Regions from separate parts of the Actinomadura napierensis genome, predicted to be linked through region 2. Evidence: predicted binding sites of a transcription regulator. Region 2 holds the regulator's gene; each other region holds the start of a gene.

Region 1 (7,599 bases), on a different contig from region 2:
GCGACCGTGCCGAGCCGGCCGCCCTTGGCGTCCCTGAGGACGTACCGGCGGCCGACGCGCTCGGTGACGAACGAGCCGACAAGGACGCCCTCGGAGTCGGAGACCTCCGTCAGCTCCCGTCCCCGCCGCTTGTCGACCACGAACAGCGGGTCGCCGCCGGGCGTGGTCAGCAGCACGACGTGGGCGTCGAGGTCGGACTTGCCCGGGAACAGCTTTCGCAGCGTCTCCGCGCGGTTCTTCTCTCCGGTCTCCCCCGCGACGGCCAGGACGGTGCCCTCGCCGTCGAGGACCCGGTATCGCGACTTGGCGAACGGACCCCTGCGGGGCTGTTCCACCCTGAGCACCGGGGAGCTGAACACTTCGCTCACGCGTTCTCCTGCCTCATCGGCCGCGCACGCGGGCCGCCCTTCACGTCCGTCGCACAGCGCGGGTGCCGCGCCGTCCAAGCGGCGATCCTGCCAAGCCCGGCTCCGCAGCGGAAGGTCTTTCGCCGTCCCGCTTCGGCGCGCGAGCCCGCGAGGCCGGCACCGGCAGCCGCCTGACCTGGACGGCCACTGGACGATGTAGCGCCGGGGCGATGCTCCTGTGCCCCGCGGTCGCCCCGGGGCCTCCCACAGGGTGTTCCGGCGTGCTCGCCGGCCAGGCGGGCTCGCCTTCGGCGGAGGCGCGGTCGTAGGTGCATCGCGCCACTGCCCATCACGACGTGGTCGGCGAGGCGCCAGGTACACGGGCCGAAGTCAGCGCCGCGTTGAAGAGCGGGACGCGGGTTGCCGATGGTGAGCGGTGCCATCTTGACGATGAGGCGATCGATCTCGGACTACAGAGAACCGCCAACGATCCAGATGCCCTTGCCGTCCTGCCACTGCAGCTCTCGCACCACATGACGGGGTCGTCCTGCACGACCTGGACGGCCGGGTCCGGGCTCTGCCGCAGCGTCCCGGAGAACACCGGGTGGCGCAGGTGCGGAAACGCGTCGGTTAGGGCAGCCGGCCCTCCACGACGATGTCCCGCGGTGATGCCGAGTGCCCGCCTCACAGGGCCCGGCAGGGTCTCGGGGAAGTCGGCGGCGAGGTACTCCGAATATTTCGTGTCCAGCGCGCCGAGACGTTCGCGCCGCCCACAGCATCCGCCGGTCCCCGGGCGTGCGAAAAGGGGCGGTTCCGCGAGGGAACCGCCCCTTTCGTCACCGGGTCGCCGGGCCGTCCGCGCGAGGACGCGCGGACGGCCGGGAACGACCGTACGGCTCAGGACCTGATCAGAAGTCCATGCCGCCCATGCCGCCGGACGGGTCGCCCGCCGGGGCCGGGTTCTTCTCGGGCTTCTCGGCGATGACGGCCTCGGTGGTCAGGAACAGCGCGGCGATCGACGAGGCGTTCTGCAGCGCGGACCGGGTCACCTTGGCCGGGTCGAGGATCCCGGAGTCGAACATGTTGACGTACTCGCCGGTCGCGGCGTTCAGGCCCTCACCCGGGGTCAGGTTGCGGACCTTCTCCACCACGACGCCGCCCTCGAGGCCGGCGTTCACGGCGATCTGCTTCAGCGGCTCCTCCAGAGCGCGCTTGACGATGTTGGCACCGGTGGCCTCGTCGCCCGCGAGCTCCAGCTTGTCGAACGCCTTGGTGCCGGCCTGCAGCAGCGCGACGCCACCGCCGGGGACGATGCCCTCCTCGACCGCGGCCTTGGCGTTGCGGACGGCGTCCTCGATGCGGTGCTTGCGCTCCTTGAGCTCGACCTCCGTCGCGGCGCCGGCCTTGATGACCGCCACACCGCCCGCGAGCTTGGCCAGGCGCTCCTGGAGCTTCTCGCGGTCGTAGTCGGAGTCGGTGTTGTCGATCTCGGTGCGGATCTGGTTGACCCGGCCCGCGATCTCGTTGGCGTCACCGGCGCCGTCCACGATGGTGGTCTCGTCCTTGGTGATGACGACCTTGCGGGCGCGGCCCAGCATGTCGGTCGTGGTGTTCTCGAGCTTGAGACCCACGTCCTCGCTGATGACCTGGCCGCCGGTCAGCGTGGCGATGTCGCCGAGCATGGCCTTGCGGCGGTCGCCGAAGCCCGGGGCCTTCACGGCCACGGACTTGAAGATGCCGCGGATCTTGTTGACGACCAGGGTCGCCAGGGCCTCGCCCTCGACGTCCTCCGCGATGATCAGCAGCGGCTTGCCGGACTGCATGACGCCCTCGAGGACGGGCAGCAGGTCCTTGTTGGCCGACGCCTTGCCCTGAACGATCAGGATGTACGGGTCCTCGAGGGTCGCCTCCATCCGCTCGGGGTCGGTCACGAAGTAGTGCGAGATGTAGCCCTTGTCGAAGCGCATGCCCTCGGTCAGCTCGAGCTCCAGACCGAAGGTCTGGCTCTCCTCGACCGTGATGACGCCTTCCTTGCCGACCTTGTCCATCGCCTCGGCGATCATCTCGCCGATCTGCGGGTCGCCCGCGGAGATGGACGCCGTGGAGGCGATCTGCTCCTTGGTCTCCACGTCCTTGGCGAGCTTGGACAGCTCCTCGCTCACCCGCTCGACCGCGGCCTCGATGCCGCGCTTCAGCGACATCGGGTTCGCGCCGGCCGCGACGTTGCGCAGACCCTCGCGCACCAGCGCCTGGGCGAGGACGGTCGCCGTCGTCGTGCCGTCACCGGCGACGTCGTCGGTCTTCTTCGCTACTTCCTTGACGAGCTCGGCGCCGATCTTCTCCCAGGCGTCCTCGAGCTCGATCTCCTTGGCGATCGATACGCCGTCGTTGGTGATCGTGGGGGCGCCCCACTTCTTCTCCAGCACGACGTTGCGCCCCTTGGGACCAAGGGTCACCTTCACGGCGTCGGCGAGCTGGTTCATGCCGCGCTCGAGGCCGCGACGGGCCTCCTCGTCGAACGCGATCATCTTTGCAGCCATAGGCTCCTAGTCCTCCCGGAACAAGGTGGCTTAAAGGATCGAGCCGACGCCCGCGACGGACGGCCCCCGCTCCGGCGGCTGCCATTCCGCCACCGGACTGGGGCCTCATCGCCCCGACCCAGACTGTGAAGCTGTCACTCTCCACAGTAGAGTGCCAACCGTTTTTTAGCACTCTACCCTGCCGAGTGCAAGCGTCGCGCATCCACGCCGCAGTCGTCCTCATCCACCTGCTCGGCGTCGCCCTGACCTGCGCCGGAGGGACGCGACTCGCCGCCGGACATGTGTCGAGGTGATCCGCCGTGTGCGACCGTGCGCCGGTATTCGCGGAACACGTGCCCGAGGGTGGGAGGTAGGGATGACGATCCGTTCCGCGCGTTCCGCGACCGGAGTAGGAGGAGCCCCCAGCGCTGCATCGATGCGCCGGTTCATGATGTCCTCATCGCCGTCAATACAGTGAGCATACGTGCTCTGCAACATGGCGATGGAGTGCCCAGCACGAGCAGCCGCGTTCGCCGCCGCTCAGCCACAGCGACAGGCACGCATGCCGCAGGTCGTACGGCCGTTCCGCCAGCGGCGTAGCGAACTGGGGCCGCCAGACCGTCTCGCAGTTGACGGGCGCCAGTCGATTCCCGCCCTCGCTGCAGCAGCCGACCGTCCTCAGCCGTCCCATGTGCGCCCGCAGGATGGCGACCAGTTCAGGACTGGCCGGAACGGGACGCTTCACACCGTCCGCGCGAGCCTTGAGGCTGGTGATGACGCCGCTTGATGAACTCCGCCGCCCGTCGTCCTGCCGTCAAGGGGTGGCGGCGCTCAGTCCGCTGCGCGGCCCTGCGTCTGACCGCCCGGAGCGTGCAGCAAAGGCTTGCGAGGGACCCGAGCGTTCGTGCTTCTTATTTGGGATTTGGGCGGTAGGTCAGGAGGGTTACTCCTGAACGGTACGTCGTGGTGCCCGTCAGGGTCAGGTGCACCGGCGGCTCCAGGGAGTGGAACGGACGCGTGCCGTGGCCGAGGATGACGGGGTGGACCCAGAACCGGATCTCGTCCACGAGGCCTTGGGTGGCCAGGTGATGGGCCAGTTCACCGCAGCCGTAGGACACGAGGTTCCCCGTATGGCGCTGCCTCAGCTCGGAGATGGCCTCGGCGAGGGTGCCTTCGAGCAGGCTTGCGTTCCATTCCAACGGCCCCTGCAGGGTGCGGGAGATGACGAACTTCGGCATGCCGTTGACCCGGTCCGCGAACCCCCGGGTGTCCGTGATGGTCGGCCAGACGCTCGCCAGGCCCTCGTACGTCTTGCGGCCGAGGAGGAGGGCGTCGGCGGCGAAGAGCTGGTCGAAGCTGCCGGACTCCTCGTGTTCGCCCGCCGGCGTGAACCACTCGTCGATCCGGTCGATCACGCCATCGACCGTCATCTGGGTGGAAACGATCACCTTGCCCACAGGACCCTCCCTCAGGGTTGCCGTCCCGTGTTGAGACCGGTGGGAACGGGCGAACTCATCGGTGGTCCGCGGGTGGGGTCAGAGGGGGCGGACGGTGTCGGCCTGGGGGCCGCGGTCGCCGTGGGTGATCTCGAACTCGACGCGCTGGCCTTGTTCGAGGATGCGGTAACCGTCCATCTGGATCGCCGAGTGGTGGACGAAGACGTCACGGCCTCCGTCAACGGCGATGAAGCCGTACCCCTTGTCGGCGTTGAACCACTTGACCGTGCCCTGCGCCATTCCCCAGCCCGCCGTTCGACCATGCCCCGCCCCTGCCCTCGCGGGGACCGCGGATCATCCGCGTCTCCGCGGCGCAGCGCCGCGGGCGGGGTCGACTCGGCGTGATCGGAGTCGACCCTACCCGGCGGCTACGACGGTGCCCGGGGACGAAGGGCGGTTGGCCGGTGGCGGTCAGCCGCCGGCGACGGCGGGGATGATCGAGATCTGGACGCCCGCGGGCGTCGCGGTGTCCAGGCCGTCGGCGAACCGGACGTCCTCGTCGCCCACGTAGACGTTGACGAACCGGCGGATCTTGCCGGCGTCGTCCAGGATGCGCGCCGAGATGCCGGTGTAGCTGGCCTCCAGGTCGGCGACCACGTCGCGCAGGGTGCCGCCTTCGGCCTTCACTTCCGCCTCGCCGCCGGTGTAGGTCCGCAGGATCGTCGGGATGCGGACGGACACGCTGCTCATGTGCTGGCTCCTTCTCGTTCTCAGGCGAGGCCGGCGGCGCGGAACGCCTCCAGCGTCGGGGCGATGTTCGCGCTCGGCTTGGCGACGGGGGCGACGGCGTCCAGCGTCTTCAGGCCGTCACCGGAGTTGATGATCACGGTCTCGGCGGACGGGTCGAGGGCGCCGGACCCGACGAGCTTGCGCAGGCAGCCGACGGTGACGCCGCCGGCGGTCTCGCCGAAGATGCCCTCGGTGCGGGCGAGGAGGCGGATGCCCTCGACGACCTCGGCGTCGGTGACGTCCTCGACGGCGCCACCGGTGCGGCGCGTCACGTCGAGGACGTAGGGGCCGTCGGCGGGGTTGCCGATCGCCAGGGACTTGGCGATGGTGTCGGGCTTGACCGGCCGGACGACGTCGTGGCCCGCCTTGAACGCGGCGGAGACGGGGTCGCAGCCGGCGGCCTGCGCGCCGAACACGCGGTACGGCTTCTCCTCGACCAGGCCGAGCTTGATCAGCTCCTGGAACGCCTTGTCGATCTTGGTGAGCTGGGAGCCGGACGCGACCGGGACCACGATCTGGTCGGGCAGCCGCCAGCCGAGCTGCTCGGCGATCTCGTAGCCGAGCGTCTTGGAGCCCTCGGCGTAGTACGGGCGGACGTTGACGTTGACGAACGCCCAGTCCTCCTGCTCGCCCGCGATCTCGGACGCGAGCCGGTTCACGTCGTCGTAGTTGCCGTCGACGGTGACGAACGTCCCGCCGTACACGGCCGTCGTGACGATCTTCTGCGACTCGAGGTTGGACGGGACGAACACGGCGCTGCGGATCCCGGCGCGGGCCGCGGCGGCGGCGACCGCGTTGGCGAGGTTGCCGGTGGACGGGCAGGCCAGCACCTTGAAGCCCAGCTCGCGGGCGGCGGCGAGCGCGACCGCGACGACGCGGTCCTTGAACGAGTGGGTCGGGTTGCCGCTGTCGTCCTTCACCCACAGGCGCTGCAGGCCGAGGCTCTCGGCGAGGTTGTCGGCGCGGACGAGCCGGGTCAGGCCGGGCTCGGTGTTGGGGGTGTCGGCGACGGTCGACGGGACGGGCAGCAGCCCGCGGTAGCGCCAGATGTTGCGGGGGCCGGACTCGATGTCCGCGCGAGTGATCCCGCCGAAGTCGTAGGCGATCTCCAGCGGGCCGAAACATTCTTCGCACGCGTAGAACGGGCCGAGGTCGCGCTTCGAGCCGCATTCGCGGCAGACGAGGGCGGTAGCGGGTCCGAGGTCTGTGGCAGACGTGAGTGCCATGAGGGCGAGGCCTTTCTCCCCATCTTTCCTGCGCCACCTTGGTCGCAGGCCGGAGTTGGCACCATCTCCCGGCCGGCCTCGCAGGATCGCGAGCGCGCGTCAGCCGGGTGGTTGCCGGGGCTTCGCAGGGCCGGTCCCTCCACCCCTCTGGATGAGCGGTATTCAGTTGTCAGGGGGCTGAGCTGGAAGACCGGCCCGTCGGCCACTGCGCTTCCTGCACCCCTCTGGATGAGCGGTATTCAGTTGTGGTCGAGCCGTTTGAGCTCGTATGCGAACTTTACATGACGTGACCGGATGGCAGACAGGCGGGTCCGGCCAGTGAGACGTTACCCCGAGGTGGTCTTGATCACGCCGGCTCGCCCGCGGCGTCGGCGGCGTCCGTGGCGGGGGCGCGGCCGGGCGTGCGCTGGGTGGGGTCGAGGAAGACGTGCCGGACGATCGGGACGCGCTCCTTGAGCCGCCGGTCGATCTCGCCGGCGACGTCCTCGGCCTGGTCGGCGCTGATGTCGTCGGAGAAGTTGACGCGGGCGGCGACGAGCAGCTCGTCCGGGCCGAAGTGCATGGTGAGCAGCTCGTCGATGCCGGTCACGCCGGGCGCGGCGGCGATCTCGGCGCGGATCTCGCGCAGCGCGGCGGGGTCGGCGGCGCGGCCGATGATGAGGCCCATGCTGTCGCGGCCGAGCACGAACGCGACGACGACGAGCAGCAGGCCGATCAGGACGGAGGCGAGGCCGTCCCAGAACTGCGACCCGGTGAGCTGCCGCAGGACGAGCCCGGCGGCGGCGAACGCGAGGCCGATCATGGCGGCGGTGTCCTCGAACAGGGCGGCCTTGAAGGTGACGTCGGGTGACCGGCGGACGTGGTCGACGATGTCGCGGCCGTTCTCGCGGGTCTCGCGGCGCGCCTGCGTGTACGCGCGGACCCAGGACGTCCCCTCCAGCAGCGCGCCGAGGCCGAGGACGCCGTAGGCGATCCAGACGTCGCCCTCGGAGCCGCCGTGCCCGGTCATCGCGAGGACGCCCTCGAAGATGGAGAAGCCGCCGCCGGCGACGAAGATGCCGAACGCGGCGAGCAGCGACCAGAAGTAGCGTTCGTTTCCGTAGCCGAACGGGTGGCTGCGGTCGGGCGGGCGGGCGCTGCGGCGCAGCGAGGTCAGCAGGAAGCCCTGGTTGAGGGTGTCGGCGACGGAGTGCGCGCCCTCGGCCAGCATCGCGCTGGATCCGGCCAGCGTTCCGGCGATCAGTTTGGCGATGGCGAGGATCAGGTTCGCCGCCCCGGCGAC
Region 2 (7,599 bases):
GCCGCTCCAGCCGGACCGCCGCGTGCCGCAGATCTCCGCGACCCGCTCTTCGCCGGTCGCGGACCGCTCCGTCGACAGCGACAGCACCCCGCGCCCCACCCGGACGCTGCGGTGATCGGCCCATCCGCACAGGAACTGCGCCCTCGGCGGCGGCGTGCCGCACCGCTCGGCGACGGCGGCGAGGGTCGTCCAGGCGTCCGTCGCCGGCGTGCTGAACAGCAGGTGGGCGTTCGGGAGCAGGGCCCCGCGCCCCGGCTCCAGGTCGATCACGAACGGCGCGACGCGCCCCGGGAACCGCGCCGGGTCGGCCTCCCGCAGCGTGACCAGGCCCTCCCACTCGACCGGGTCGTCCACCGCGAACCAGGTGATCGCGGCCTCCGCGCCCAGGTCGGAGAAGGTCGCGTCGGTCAGCCGCTCGGCGATCGCGGCGCGCAGCCCCTCGGCCGTCTCGGCGAGGCGGCGCGGCCACCACGGCGGCTCGGGGTCGCGGCGCCCGCCGGTCTGCCAGCGGGTGCCGGGGCCGTCGACCTCGGTGCGCCGCTCCGCGCCCTTGTCGTCCACGACGACGTAGTGCCATCCCTCGGGGCCGCCGCGCAGCAGCACCCGCGCGGGCACGCGCCCCCAGTCCACCGGCCCCTCGTTCCGCATTCGGACGACCCTATCCGCCCAAGAGGGGCGGCATGCGTCATCGCGGGCCGTGCCGCGGCCGCCCCCGCGCCCGCGCCCGGCTCGACCAAGATCGTCCCGGCTGGGCGCGGAACGCGGCCGGCGGTTTCGCCGCGACACGGCCGGCGCTGCTCGATCCCGGCGCGGATGTCGGTACGGTCGGGGGCAGTGCGTCCCAGGGGGACGGCCCGGCGCCCCGGGTCCGGCCTCCGCCGGGACAAGCGGCCACGACGGTACCGGAGGTTCGAGCGTGACCCACTCCGAGCAGGTCCTGCGCTCCCCGCAGGAGCGCGAGACCGTGAACGGCGCCGTGCGCGCGCTGCGGTCCGCCGCGCCCCAGGGCTGGGAGCGGCTCGGCTTCGAGTTCCGCGCCACCGTCGGCATCGACAGCGCGTCCTTCGAGGTCGAGGACGCCGACGGCGAGCGCCGCAAGGCCATGCCGCCGGGCCAGGCCGTCGGGAAGATGGACGAGCTGCGCCGCGTCATGTACCGGCGGGGCAAGGGCGCCTGGTTCACCGCCCGGCTGGAGATCGAGCGCTCCGGCCGGTTCAGCGCCGAGTTCGACTACGACGGCGAACCCGAGTTCACCCCGCCGCTCACCCCGTCCGCCTACGCGCTGGACCTCGACCGCTTCCCCCGCACCGACGCGCACATCCCCGGCTGGCTCCGCCGCAAGCTCGACCAGGCCTGACCCGGACGGACCATCCGGCCGAGGGCGGCAGACTGTAGAGGTGCCCTCTACGCTTCCCGACGGAGCCCCCGTACCCGCCGACGGCGCGCTGCCCGGCAGCGCCCTGCACGGCCTGGGCACACGGCCGTTCGCGTTCTACGTCCACGTGCCGTTCTGCGTGACGCGCTGCGGATACTGCGACTTCAACACCTACACGGCCACCGAGCTCGGACCAGGCGCGAGCCGCGACTCCTACGCCGACACCGCCATCGCCGAGGTCCGCATGGCCCGCAAGGTGCTCGGCGACGCGGACCTCCCCGTCCAGACGGTCTTCGTAGGTGGCGGTACGCCCACTTTGCTCCCGCCGGACGATCTGGGGCGCGTCCTCGCGGCCATCGACACCGAGTTCGGTCTCGCCCCCGGCGCCGAGGTCACCACCGAGGCCAACCCCGAATCGGTGGACGAGGCGTACGTGGCGAGGTTGCGCGAGGTGGGGTTCACCCGCGTCTCGTACGGCATGCAGAGCGCGCGCGAGCACGTCCTCGCCGTCCTGGAGCGCACCCATACGCCCGGCCGCGTCCCGCAGGTCGTCGAATGGACGCGCAAGGCGGGCTTCGAGCACGTCAACCTCGACCTCATCTACGGGACGCCGGGGGAGACGGACGACGACTGGCGCGCGTCCCTGGAAGCCGCCCTCGAATGCGACCCCGACCACGTGTCCGCCTACGCGCTCATAGTCGAAGAGGGCACCCGCCTGGCGGCGCAGGTCCGGCGCGGTGAACTCGCCGCCCCAGACGATGATGCCATGGCCGACCGCTACCTGATCGCCGACGAGCTCCTGAGCGCGCACGGGCTGCACTGGTACGAGATCTCCAACTGGGCCGCCGCGCCCGGGGCCGCCTGCCGCCACAACCTCCTGTACTGGACGGGGGCCGACTGGTGGGGCGTCGGCCCAGGCGCGCACAGCCACATCGGCGGCACCCGCTGGTGGAACGTCAAGCACCCCGCCGCCTACGCCGGCCGCCTCGCCGAGGGCACCACGCCCGCGCACGCGCGCGAGATCCTCGGCGCCGGCGACCGCCGCATCGAGCGGATCATGCTCGAACTCCGCCTCGCCGACGGCTGCCCGGCCGACCTGCTGGACGAGACCGCCGTCCGGCGCGCCATCGCCGACGGCCTCATCGCCCCGGCGCCCTACGAGCGGGGCCGCGCCGTCCTCACCCGCCGAGGCCGCCTCCTTGCCGACGCCGTGACCCGCGACCTGACCTGATCAGGACTGGGCCGGCGCCGTCACGAAGTCGATGAGTTCTTCCACACGGCCGAGGAGGGCGGGTTCCAGGTCGGTGTAGGCATTGACGGAGCCGAGGATGCGCTTCCAGGCCGCGCCCGTCTCGCAGTCCCAGCCGAGCGCCTCGACGATGCCCTCCTTCCACGGGATGCCGCGGGGGACGCGGGGCCAGGCCGGGATGCCGACCGCCGCGGGCTTGACGGCCTCCCAGATGTCGATGAACGGGTGGCCCGTCACCAGGACGTGCGGGGACGACACCCGGGCCGCGATCCGGCTCTCCTTGGACCCCTCCACGAGATGGTCGACCAGGACGCCGAGGCGGCGGCCCTCCTCGGGGGCGAACTCCTCGACGATGGCGGGCAGGTCGTCCACGCCCTCCAGGTACTCGACCACGACGCCCTCGACGCGCAGGTCGTGCCCCCAGATCTTCTCGACCAGCTCGGCGTCGTGGACGCCCTCGACGTAGATCCGGCTCTCCTTGGCGACCTGCGCACGCAGCCCCTTGACCGCGATGGACCCGGACGCCGAGCGGGCCGGGGCGGCCGGCCCCGCGGCGGGCCGGACGAGGGTGACCGGCTTGCCGTCGATGAGGAACCCGGCCTTGGTCAGCGGGAACACGCGGCGCTTGCCGAACCGGTCCTCCAGCGTGACGCCGAACTTGTCGCAGCCGACCACGGCGCCGCAGAAGCCGCTGTCGGGGTCCTCGGCGACCAGGCCCGGCTCGGCCGGGATCTCGGGAATCTGTCCCTTGCGGGGCCTGCGCCAGTCCCCGCCGAGCACGTCGTTTCCGTAGTTCTTGCTCCGCACGGCTCCGCACCCTAACGGGAAGGATAAGATCACGCAGCCGCGCGCCCTCGCGAGCGCGGCCGCGGACCCCCGGAACGTCCCCGCCGGGCCGTACACTTGGCACTCGGGAGTACGGAGTGCCAGCAACGCCCAGTCGGCGGTATATCTGGACGTGAGGACCTGTGGAAGGTGCAGAAGGAGGTGACCGGGTGCTTGACGACCGGAAGCTCGCGGTGCTGCGCGCCATAGTCGAGGACTACGTTTCGACGAACGAGCCGGTGGGCTCCAAGGCCCTCGTGGACCGGCACAACCTCGGCGTGTCCTCGGCCACCATCCGCAACGACATGGCCGTGCTGGAGGAGCAGGGGTACATCGCCCAGCCGCACACCAGCGCGGGACGCGTCCCCACCGACAAGGGGTACCGGCTGTTCGTCGACCGGCTGTCGACGATCAAACCGCTGTCGATCGCGGAGCGCCGCGCGATCGAGACGTTCCTGTCCGGCGCCTACGACCTCGACGACGTCGTCGGCCGCACCGTCCGGCTGCTGGCGCAGCTCACGCGGCAGGTCGCGGTCGTGCAGTACCCGTCGCTGACCCGCTCGTCGGTGCGGCACGTGGAGCTGGTCCCGGTCGCAGAGGGCCGGCTGCTGCTCGTGCTGATCACCAACACCGGCCGGGTGGAGCAGCGCGTCATCGAGACGGGGAAGATCTCCGAGGAATCCGTGGGGCACTTGCGGGCGTTGCTCAATACGTGCCTGGACGGGCTGGGCTTCGGCGAGGTGCCCTCGGCCGTCGCGGACCTGCCGGACAAGGTGGGCCCGGACGAGCGGCCGGTCGCCGCCGCGGTCCTGTCCGTCCTGCTGGAGACGCTCGTCGAGAACCACGAGGAGAAGATCGTCTTCGCCGGGGCGGCGAACCTGGCCGCGGTCGACTTCTCGCAGAGCCTGCGGGAGGTGCTGGTGGCGCTGGAGGAACAGGTCGTGCTCATGCGGCTGCTCGGCGAGACCGGCGACTCCTCTACTCTTACGGTGCGGATCGGCACCGAGAACCCCGACGAGGGGCTCCGGTCGACCTCGGTCGTCGCGGCCGACTACGGCGTCGGCGACCTCACCCTGGCCCGGCTGGGCGTACTCGGGCCGACACGCATGGATTACCCCGGCACGATGGGAGCGGTACGGGCAGTGGCACGCTACGTGGGACAGATCCTGGCGGGGTCGTAAGTGGCCAACGACTACTACGCGACCCTCGGCGTCCGCCGGGACGCCAGCGCCGACGAGGTCAAGAAGGCGTACCGGCGGCTCGCCCGCGAGCTGCACCCGGACGTCAACCCCGACCCGGAGACGCAGGAGAAGTTCAAAGAGATCACCCAGGCCTACGAGGTGCTCTCCGACCCCAAGAAGCGCGAGATGTACGACCTGGGCGCGGACCCGTTCGCGCCGGGCGGCGCGGGGGCGGGGGCCGGCGGCTTCGGCGGCGCCGGGTTCCCGTTCAGCGACATCATGGACGCCTTCTTCGGCACCGCGACGTCCCGCGGCCCCCGGTCCCGGGCGCGCCGCGGCCGCAACGCGACGCTGCGCGTCGAGTTGGACCTCGCGGAGACCGCGTTCGGCACGACCCGCGAGCTGTCCATCGACACCGCGGTCGCCTGCACCAGCTGCGAGGGGTCGGGCTGCGCGCCCGGCACGCACCCGGAGACCTGTGACACCTGCCACGGCCGCGGCGAGGTCCAGCAGGTGCAGCGCTCCTTCCTCGGCCAGGTCATGACGGCCCGGCCGTGCCCCGCCTGCGGCGGGTTCGGCTCGGTGATCCGGCACCCGTGCACCGAGTGCTCCGGCGACGGCCGGGTCCGCACCCGGCGCACCGTCAAGGTCAAGATCCCGGCGGGCGTGGAGAACGGCATCCACATCCAGCTGGCCGGCGAGGGCGAGGTCGGCCCGGGCGGCGGCCCGCCCGGCGACCTGTTCCTGGAGATCGCCGAGAAGCCGCACCCGATCTTCGAGCGGGAGGGCGACGACCTGCACTGCACGGTCGAGATCCCGATGACCGCCGCCGCGCTCGGCACCAGCGTCACGGTCGAGACCCTGGACGCCGCCGAGGAGGTCGACATCAAGCCCGGCACCCAGTCCGGGCAGGTCATCACGCTCTACAACCGGGGCGTGCGGCACCTCAACGAGAGCGGCCGCGGCGACCTGATGATCCACGTGAACGTGGAGACGCCGAACCGGCTCGACGAGGAGCAGGAGGAGCTGCTGCGCCGGCTCGCCGTGCTGCGCGGCGAGGAGCGCCCGCCCGGCAAGTTCGCGCCGGGGCAGCGCGGCATGTTCTCCCGCCTGCGGGACGTTTTCAACCAGCACTGAAGAGCCACCGCGGCGGCCTACCGCGAGGGCCGCGACGGCGCGCCTCCGGCCTCCGGCGGGCGGGCGGGCGGCGGCCCGGGGGGAGTGGGATGAGTCCGCCGGTGTTCCTCGCCGACCCGGGCCGGCTGCGCGCCGACCGGGTCGTGCTGGACGGCGCCGAGGGCCGGCACGCCGCGGAGCTGCGCCGGCTGCGGCCGGGCGAGCGCGTCGACCTGACCGACGGTGCCGGGCTGCTCGCCGAGTGCGTCGTCGCCGCCGCCGACCGCGCGTCCCTCACCCTGGACGTGCTGGCCCGCCGGGTCGAGCCGGCGCCCGCGCCGCGGCTCGTGGTCGTCCAGGCGCTGCCGAAGGGCGACCGGGGCGAGCTGGCGGTGGAGACCATGACCGAGGCCGGCGTCGACGGGATCGTCCCGTGGGCGGCGGCCCGGTGCGTCACCCAGTGGCGCCCGGAACGGCGGGAGAAGGCGCTCGGGCGGTGGCGCGCCACCGCCCGAGAGGCCGCCAAGCAGGCCCGCCGCAGCCGCCTGCCGGAGGTGGCGGACCTCGCGTCCACCGCCGACGTCGCCGCCCGGATCGCCGCCGCGCCGCTCGCGCTCGTCCTGCATGAGGACGCCGAAGAGCGGCTCAGTGCCGTGCGGCCGCCAGCGGACGGCGACATCGTCCTGGTGGTCGGCCCGGAGGGCGGGATCGCCGAGGAGGAACTCGATCGTTTCGCCGCGGCGGGCGGACGCCCCGTCCGGCTCGGCCCGACCGTCCTGCGCACCTCGACCGCCGGGGTCGCCGCCGCGTCCGTGCTGATGGCCGCAGCCGGCCGCTGGTGCGACGCCGCCGTGGCCGCGGGCGCCGCGGGCGGGTCCGGCGGCCGGTCAGAAGGCTCGGCCGGTCAGGGCGCGGAGGCGCCGGAACCCTGGTCGGCGGTGGTGGCCGGCGGGGTGCTGGCGGGCGGCGTCGGCTGCTCGGTCGGCTGCGTCGGCGTGGACGGCGGAGGCGTCGTCGGCGTCTGCGTCGGCGTCGGGCTCGTGGTCGGGCTGCCGCTCGGGCACGGCGAGGCGGACGCCTTCGCGCCGCCCTGCGAGGAGCCGGACGACGGGGACGCCGTCGCGCCGGTGGCCGCCGGCCCGGAGCCGCACGGCGTGGGCCCGGACGAGGTCGACGGGGACGACGACGCCGACGGGCTCGGCGACCCGGACGCGCCGGGCTGCGACGGCGCGGACGAGCCGGGCACGATCGGGTTGCCCCGGGAATCGACATGGTCGCCGGCGTGGGCGTTGCGGTCGTCGCTCGAGGGCCCGTTGCTGCCGACCGAGTGCTGGATCAGGTCGATCGTGTGCGGCGCGGTCACGCCGAGGCCGGCTATCGCCACGGCGGCGGCCACGGCGAGCGCGGGCCGCGCCCAGGTCAGGGCGAACCGGTCCAGCCCGTACCAGGCCGTGCCGAACCGCTCCATGCCGAACCAGCGCCGGCGGCGCGGGTCGGCGATGCGGGCCCGGATGCGCTCCAGGCCGTCGTCGGCGGGTGTGACCGGGTCCGCCTCCGCGTGCAGGGCGCGGCGGAGGATCTCGCCGTGCTCGTCGTGGGGGTCGGTGGTCATGAGAACTGCTCCAGGACGTTGCGTAGCGCGGTCATGCCGCGCGCCGTATGACTCTTCACGGCGCCGCGGGAGATGCCCATGGCGTTGGCGATCTCCGCTTCGGACAGATCGGCGTAGTAGCGGAGCACGAGCGCCTCCCGCTGGCGGGCGGGGAGCCGGGAGAGCGCGTCGATCACCGCCGACCGTTCCAGCTCGCCGATCGCCCCGGCCTCCGCGCTCGGCGCGTCGGGCAGCCCCTTCG
Region 3 (7,599 bases), on a different contig from region 2:
GCTCGGCGGAGGGACGGTCAGCCGCGGAACGGGCGGTGGAGCCGGCAGCGCGCCGCGCCGCCAGCGCGTCGATGATCGCGTCGGTACGGCGCACCGCGCCGAGGTCGGCGAGCAGGGTCACCGCCGGGGCCTGCGGCCGGCTCGCCGGCTCGCGGGTCCCGCCGCGGTGCGAAGGCCCGACCGGATCCGGGGCGCCAGGGCTCCGCTCCGTCAAGCGATCGACTCCTCTCTGGCCATCGCGCGGAGCCGGGCCAGGGCCCGGTGCTGCGCGACCCGTACCGCCCCCGCGGACATGCCCAGCACATTACCGGTCTCCTCCGCCGACAGGCCCGCCACCACGCGCAGCAGGACCAGCTCGCGCTGGTGTTCGGGGAGCCGCGTGAGCAGGTCGCGGGCGCGCTGCGCCTCGATGTAGCGGACCACCGTCTCCTCGGGACCGGGACGGTCGTCGGGGCCGTCCGGCAGGTCCTCGGTGGGCACGGCCGCGCGGACCGCGCTGCGCAGCGCGTCCGCGATCTTGTGCGCGGCGATGCCGAAGACGAAGGACGCGAACGGCCGGCCCATGTCGCGGTAGCGGGGCAGCGCCGACAGCACCGCGATGCAGACCTCCTGGGCCACGTCGTCGGCGATGTGGTACTGCCCGGAGACCCGGCCGAGCCGGGCGCGGCAGTACCGCACGATCATCGGGCGGACCTCGGCGATGAGCACCTCGATGGCGCCCGGGTCGCCCTGGACGGCGAGGTTGGCCAGTTCCCTGAGGTCGCCGCCGCCCTCGTTCGCCGCCCGCAGCACGCGCATCCGGCGGCCGGTGTCGTGGCGCGGCGGAGGGGCCGGTCCCATCGAGGGCTCGGCAGCGCGCGCGGTCATGGTCCCGGCGTAGCTTCCCTCGGTCACGTCAAGCATGATGCCCAGCACCGCCGGGCGTGTCGCCACTGTCGTCGGCAACGGAATGGTCACAGTGCGGGGACGAGGCCGAAAATACCACGCATTGCGGTCAGTCGACCGCCCAGAGTGCCGAAATCGTCCCTCCGGCGCCGAAGATTCGGCGGGACGGCGAAGGCCCCCGCCCGGTGAGGGGCGGGGGCCGAGACGATCTTCCGGGGCGGGCGAGCCGCTCGCCCGCCCCAGGGAAGATCAGTGGCCGTGACCGTGGCCGTGCCCGTGACCGCCGGCCGCCGGCTCCTCGTCCTCGGGCTTGTCCACGACGAGCGCCTCGGTGGTGAGCAGCATGCCGGCGATCGACGCGGCGTTGGTGACGGCCGAACGGGTCACCTTCACCGGGTCGATGACGCCCTGGGCGATCAGGTCGCCGTACTCGCCGGTGGCGGCGTTGTAGCCGTGGCCCGGCTGCAGCTCCTGCACCTTGGAGACGACGACGTAGCCCTCCTGGCCGGCGTTCTCGGAGATCCAGCGCAGCGGCTCGACCAGCGCGCTGCGGACGGCCGCCGCGCCGGTGGCCTCGTCGCCGGACAGGCCGAGGGCGTCGAAGCCCTCCTTGGCCACGTGCACCAGCGCGCTGCCGCCGCCGGACACGATGCCCTCCTCGATCGCCGCGCGGGTCGCCGAGATGGCGTCCTCGAGGCGGTGCTTCTTCTCCTTCAGCTCCACCTCGGTGGCGGCGCCGACGCGCAGCACGCAGACCCCGCCGGCCAGCTTGGCCAGCCGCTCCTGCAGCTTCTCGCGGTCCCAGTCGGAGTCGGAGTTCTCGATCTCGACCTTGATCTGGTTGACGCGCGCGGTGATCTCGTCCGCGGAGCCCTCACCGTCGACGACGGTGGTGGCGTCCTTGGTGACGGTGATGCGGCGGGCGCGGCCGAGGTCCTCGAGCCCGATCGAGTCGAGCTTGAGGCCGATGGCCTCGCTGACGACCTGGCCGCCGGTGAGGGTGGCCATGTCGCCCAGCATCGCCTTGCGGCGGTCGCCGAAGCCCGGCGCCTTGACGGCGACGGAGGTGAAGGTGCCGCGGATCTTGTTGGCGACGAGCAGCGCCAGGGCCTCGCCCTCGACGTCCTCGGCCACGACCAGCAGCGGCTTCTTGGTCTGGGCGACCTTCTCCGCCAGCGGCAGGAACTCCTGCACGTTGGAGATCTTGCCGTCCACGATGAGCACGTAGGCGTCCTCCAGGACGGCCTCCATGCGCTCGGGGTCGGTGACCATGTGCGGGGACAGGTAGCCCTTGTCGAACTGGAGGCCCTCGGTGAACTCCAGCTCGAGGCCCATGGTGTGGGCCTCCTCGACGGTGATGACGCCGTCCTTGCCGACCTTCTCGAACGCCTCGGCGATCAGCTCGCCGATCTGCGCGTCCTGCGCGGAGATGGTGGCGACGTGCGCGATCTCGCCCTTCTCCTCGACCTCGCGGGCCGTCTTGAGGAGCTGGTCGGACACGTACTGGGCGGCCGCGTCGATGCCGCGCTTGAGGCTCAGCGGCGAGGCGCCGGCGGCCACGTTGCGGGTGCCCTCCCGGACCATCGCCTGCGCGAGGACGGTCGCCGTGGTGGTGCCGTCGCCCGCGATGTCGTTGGTCTTGGTCGCCACTTCCTTGGCGAGCTGGGCCCCGAGGTTCTCGTAGGGGTCCTCCAGCTCCACCTCGCGGGCGATGGTGACGCCGTCGTTGGTGATGGTCGGCGCGCCGAACTTCTTGTCGATGACGACGTTGCGGCCGCGCGGGCCGATCGTCACCTTGACGGCGTCCGCGAGAGCGTTGACGCCGCGCTCAAGAGCCCGGCGAGCGTCCTCCTCGAACTCCAGGATCTTCGCCATGGGGATACTCCTATGTCACGCGATCCGCCCCGGCCGCCCCGCCGGTGGGCGGCGCGGGCCGGGGCGGGCGCATCACGTCTCGGTGATTACTTCTCGATGACCGCGAGCACGTCGCGGGCCGAGAGGACGAGGTACTCCTCGTTGTTGTACTTGACCTCGGTGCCGCCGTACTTGCTGTACAGCACGATCTCGCCGACCTTGACGTCGACGGGGACGCGCTCGCCCTTGTCGTCGACGCGGCCCGGGCCTACGGCGAGGACGGTGCCCTCCTGCGGCTTCTCCTTGGCGGTGTCCGGGATCACCAGGCCGGAGGCGGTGGTGGTCTCGGCCTCAAGCGGCTGGACGACGATGCGGTCCTCGAGCGGCTTGAGAGCAACCTTGGTGGCGGTCGTCACGATCTGACCTCCCCTTCGATTGGTCCTCGGCCGGCCATGGCTGGCCGACCGGCACATGTGACAGAAGAGGCGACCCTGGACCGGCCTGTCGTCGCGGGTGCCAGACCGAACCTTTGTCGCTGTGTTGGCACTCTCGCGTTGAGAGTGCCAGTCAGTGAGACTATGCCGTGCCCGTTTGCCCGTCAACACGGACACGGGCGCACGCCCCCCGGCGTTCCGGGCCGTTCATCCGCCGATCACCCGCGCGCCGCGGCCGATACCGTCCAGGCATGGACATCGCGTCGTTCCGGGAGCTGCTCGGCCCCGCCGGCCAGGCACTTCTCGCGGAGGCGGGCGAAGCGGACGTCTCGGAGGCGGGGCTGCTGGGCACCGCGTCCCGGCTGCGCGAGCGGTACGGGGCGGACCTCGTGGCGGCGGCGCTGACCCAGGTGCGGCTCCGGCGGCGCGCGGAGGCCAAGTTCGGCCCCGACGCGGGCCGCATGTACTTCACGCAGGCGGGGCTGGAGCAGTCGACGCGTGCGAATGTCGCGGCGCATCGCGCGCGGCGGTTCGCCACCGTGCTGCCCTCCGACGCGCGCGTACTGGAACTGGGTTGCGGCATTGGTGCCGACCTTACGGCGCGTTCCAGGGTGGGTCTTACAGGAGACGGCGTGGAGCGCGATCCACTGACGGCCGAGGTGGCGAAAGCCAATGTGATGGCTCTCGGGCTGGACGGCCTCGCGCGCGTGCGCGTAAGTGACGCCGTGGAAGAGGACCCAGACGGGTACGCCGCCGTGTTCGCCGACCCCGGACGCCGGACGGCCCGGGGCCGCGTCTTCGATCCCCGCTCCTACGAACCGCCGCTGGACACCGTCCTGGATCTCGCGGGACGGGCGCCGGCCGCCTGCGTCAAGGTCGCGCCCGGCATCCCGCACGAGGTGGTGCCCGAGGGCGCGGAGGCGGAGTGGGTGTCGGCCGCCGGCGACGTCAAGGAGGCCGCCCTGTGGCTGGGCGGCCTCGCCGGAGGCGTCGGCCGCCGCGCGACGCTCCTGCCGCCCGGTGGGGATGCGTGCACGCTGACCCCGGCAGGGCTGGGCGATCCGGACGTCCGCCCGTGGGGCCGCTACCTCTACGAACCGGACGGAGCCGTCATCCGGGCCCATCTCCTGGCGGAGGTCGCGGACCTGGTCGGCGGCGGGCTCGCCGACCCGCGCATCGCCTACGTCACCTCCGACGAGCTGCGTCCGACGCCGTTCGCGTCCGCATACGAGGTCGAGGACGTGCTGCCGTTCTCGGTGAAGCGCCTCAAGGCCGAGCTGCGACGCCGGGAGGCCGGCGTGCTGACGGTCAAGAAGCGCGGGTCGGCGGTCGACGTCGACCGGCTCCGCCGCGACCTCGGCTTCGGTGGGCGCCGGGGCGGGTACGGCGCCGCCGAGGCGACGGTGGTGGTGACGCGGGTCGGCCAGGACCCGGTCGCGCTGCTCGTGCGTCCCGTCCGGGCGGCCGACCCGCCCACGGCGGGCCTCGCCCGCTAAACGGTCCAAAGATCTCCGCGCGGCACCGCAACGCCAAGGGCGTCCGCGCGACGCACCATGCCCGCGCAAATCATTCGCCCTTTCCGGCATTGCCTTCACCAGGGATTACGGGTGCCCGGCAAGGCGGCCGCGGCGGGCGGCGAAACGGCGTTCCGAGATCAACGGGCGGGGAAACACCAAGGCAGGTTCAGCGATCGGGTTCGGGGCTCCCACGAATGCCGGTCCGGAATGGCGCCCGGCCCGGCGGACGGCGCCGCGTCCGGGCGGCGCGCGCCGACGGGAGGAGCCGGATGGGCGCCGCGGGAACTGCCGATGTTGGACGAGATGTACGGACAGACTCCCCGCCGCGGGCCGTCCGGCGGCGGCCGGCGCGGCGGCCGGGCGGCGGAACCGATCCCCACAATTGCCCAGAAGCCCTCGAATCACGGATATCACCGTATGGCCGGTGATCACCGTCAATCCCCGCCAGTGGGATAACAGGCGCATTCCGCAGAACCCGCGACGTTCCCTGCTACCCGTTATAGCGGCGCTTCACACGCACTACAGTGGCGACTTCACGATTCATTGCCGTGCGCCTTTTCGACGCGTCCGGCACACGAAGGAGCATCGGGTGGAAACGAATCACAACTTCCTGCAGACGGGGGGTCAACCGGTCTCGGATCGGATGCGGGAGTTGCTCGCCCGTGCGGCGCAGGACCACGTCTATGAACAGCGCTCACAGGGTCAGGTCCTGGACGAGATCCGCCAGCGGCTGGAAGGGATGGAGTGGCTGCTCCGCGAGGTCCGCGAGCGCGAGATCAGCGGGCTGACCGGGCAGCTCGAGACCGTGCGCGGGCAGGTCGACGAGCTGGTCGGCAAGCCCCCGGAGTGGGCCGAGGGGCTGGCCGAGCACATCGACGGCCTCGGCGAGCGGGTCAAGCCGGTCGCCGAGCTGCCCGCGCTGTGGGCCGACGTCGGCGTCGTCGCCGAGAACGTCGACGAGGGCCTGACCCGCATCCAGGCCGTCCTGGACTCCGCGCAGCACATCACCGACGCCACCCAGCAGGCGTCGCAGCGCATGGAGGAGATGACCAAGCGGCTGGACAAGCTCCAGGGCAGCATGGAGGCCGCGTCCGTCCGCTTCAACCGGCTGGACAAGTCGCTGGCCGAGCTCGGGCACCGCTCCGAGCGGCTGGAGCACTCGATCAACGGCGTCACGGCGCGGGTCGACCAGGCACTCGGCGAGATGGCCGAGCGGATGGAGCAGGGGCTGGAGGCGGTCAACGGCCGGGTCGAGGGCGTCGGCGGCCGGCTGGACGGGCTGGACGGGCGGCTGGACGGGGTCGACGGGCGCCTCGAGGGCCTGTCGGGCAAGCTGGAGGGCGTGGACGGCCGCTTCGAGAGCATCGAGGGCCGGATCGACGGCGTGGGCGAGCGGATCGGCCGGCTGCCGGCCACGCTGGAGATCGCCGAGCTGCACCGCGTGGTGGGCGAGCTGGCCCGCCGTCCGATGATGGACCACAGCGACCGGTTCGACGCGCTGGAGAAGCACCTGGCCGACGCGGTCGACCCGCTGATCGAGGAGCTGCGCGCAAGGCCCGACCGCGACGAGGTCAAGGCCACGATGTCGCAGATCGCCGAGACGGCCTACAGCGACGTCGCCAAGCGCATGGACGAGTTCTCCCGCCGGTTCGAGGACGTGCACGACGACGTGCGCAAGCGGATCGAGGGCATTCACGAGGAGGTCGCCAAGCGGGTCGACGTGGCCCTGGAGGAGTTCACCACGCAGGTCGACATCGTGTCCCGCCGGGTGGAGTCGGTGCACATCGACGTCACCAAGCAGGTCGAGTCCGTGCATCACGAGGTGGCGAGGCAGGTCAGCGGAGTGCACGACGACTTCGGCAAGCGGATCGGCGACATCCACGAGGACGTCACCCGGCAGGTCGGCAGCATCCACGACTCGGTCGCCAAGCAGGTCGCCGGCATGCAGGAGGACATGGCCCGGCAGGTCGGCGGGGCGCAGGAGGAGTTCGGCCGGCGGGTGGACGGCGTGCAGGACGAGGTGACGCGGCGGGCCGAGTCGGTGCAGGCCGAGGTCGCCAAGCGCTTCTCGCACGTGCAGGACGAGGTCGGCCGCAAGGTCGACGGCGTCCACGACGATGTGTCCAAGCAGGTCAACGCGGTGCACGAGGACGTGCTGAAGCGGTTGTCCACGCTGGAGGAGACGATGCTCGCGCTGGCCGAGGCGCTGCTGCGCCCGCGCCGCGACGGCAAGGACTAGCCGGTCCGGGTGGGGCCGCTCCCGCGCTGCGGGGTGCGGCCCCACCCGGCCCCTCCTCCGGGTTGCCGGACGTCCTCCTCGGGGGTGTCCGGATGCCGCACGGAATCTGCGAGGTTTGTCCGGCAATCCGGTGAGACGACCGGAGACCCTCCGCCAAGCCACCGCGATGACGTGCATTTTGTTACGTTCCGTCTTCGCAAAATCACTCCCAATACCCTTCGGAATCCGTTTTCATGGATCTCGTGACTCCCACACCGGCTCCTTGCCTGCCGACCGGCGCCCCACCCGGCCACGCCACCCTGCGCTGGGTCGAGGGCTGTCTCGGCAAGGGCGCCGAGGTGCGGATGGTGCGGCCGCTCCCGGGCGGCGGCGCGCACGCCAACCACGCGCTCGTGGTGGAGACGCCGTCCGGCAGCGCGCACCGGCTGGTGCTGCGCCGCTGGACCGGCCGGGACACCGGCCTCGACGCGGGCCCCGGCCGCCGCTCCTACGGCGACACCGAGTTCTCCCCCGAACGCGAGATCGCCGCGCTGGCGCTGCTGGCGGGCTGCGAGATCCCGACCCCCGAGCTCGTCGCCGCCGACCCGTCCGGCGCGCACTGCGACGTCCCCGCGCTGCTGATCAGCCGGCTGGTCGGCCATCCGCCCCGGCCGTCCCCCGACGACCTGCC

The links. The regulator HrcA, encoded in region 2, represses chaperone genes, less so after heat shock. The targets are predictions, from matches to a motif close to TTGGCACTCTCNNNNNGAGAGTGCCAA.
Positions count from the first base shown of each region.
Region 1: groL (chaperonin GroEL) is a predicted target of HrcA. The motif match lies at 3,019-3,045, and genes of this name have one in related genera.
Region 3: groES (co-chaperone GroES) is a predicted target of HrcA. The motif match lies at 3,280-3,306, and genes of this name have one in related genera.

Region 1 covers NZ_BAAAMR010000072.1:45,042-52,640, reverse strand. Annotated here, with positions in the region: gene ABD296_RS32725 (phospholipid scramblase-related protein) at 1-368, opposite strand, end outside; gene groL (chaperonin GroEL) at 1,256-2,887, opposite strand; gene ABD296_RS32715 (dihydrofolate reductase family protein) at 3,778-4,323, opposite strand; gene ABD296_RS32710 (cold-shock protein) at 4,402-4,602, opposite strand; gene ABD296_RS32705 (MoaD/ThiS family protein) at 4,774-5,052, opposite strand; gene thrC (threonine synthase) at 5,073-6,317, opposite strand; SAM riboswitch class I at 6,334-6,475, opposite strand; gene ABD296_RS32695 (cation diffusion facilitator family transporter) at 6,664-7,599, opposite strand, start outside.
Region 2 covers NZ_BAAAMR010000021.1:86,530-94,128, forward strand. Annotated here, with positions in the region: gene ABD296_RS14615 (hypothetical protein) at 1-648, opposite strand, end outside; gene ABD296_RS14620 (antitoxin YezG family protein) at 917-1,357, shown strand; gene hemW (radical SAM family heme chaperone HemW) at 1,398-2,606, shown strand; gene ABD296_RS14630 (DUF3097 domain-containing protein) at 2,607-3,431, opposite strand; gene hrcA (heat-inducible transcriptional repressor HrcA) at 3,620-4,630, shown strand; gene dnaJ (molecular chaperone DnaJ) at 4,631-5,767, shown strand; partial or broken gene ABD296_RS14645 (16S rRNA (uracil(1498)-N(3))-methyltransferase) at 5,857-6,585, shown strand; gene ABD296_RS14650 (hypothetical protein) at 6,651-7,358, opposite strand; gene ABD296_RS14655 (SigE family RNA polymerase sigma factor) at 7,355-7,599, opposite strand, start outside.
Region 3 covers NZ_BAAAMR010000103.1:26,675-34,273, reverse strand. Annotated here, with positions in the region: partial or broken gene ABD296_RS38810 (hypothetical protein) at 1-214, opposite strand, end outside; gene ABD296_RS38805 (sigma-70 family RNA polymerase sigma factor) at 211-798, opposite strand; gene groL (chaperonin GroEL) at 1,135-2,760, opposite strand; gene groES (co-chaperone GroES) at 2,847-3,155, opposite strand; gene ABD296_RS38790 (THUMP-like domain-containing protein) at 3,425-4,669, shown strand; gene ABD296_RS38785 (hypothetical protein) at 5,280-6,929, shown strand; gene ABD296_RS38780 (phosphotransferase family protein) at 7,163-7,599, shown strand, end outside.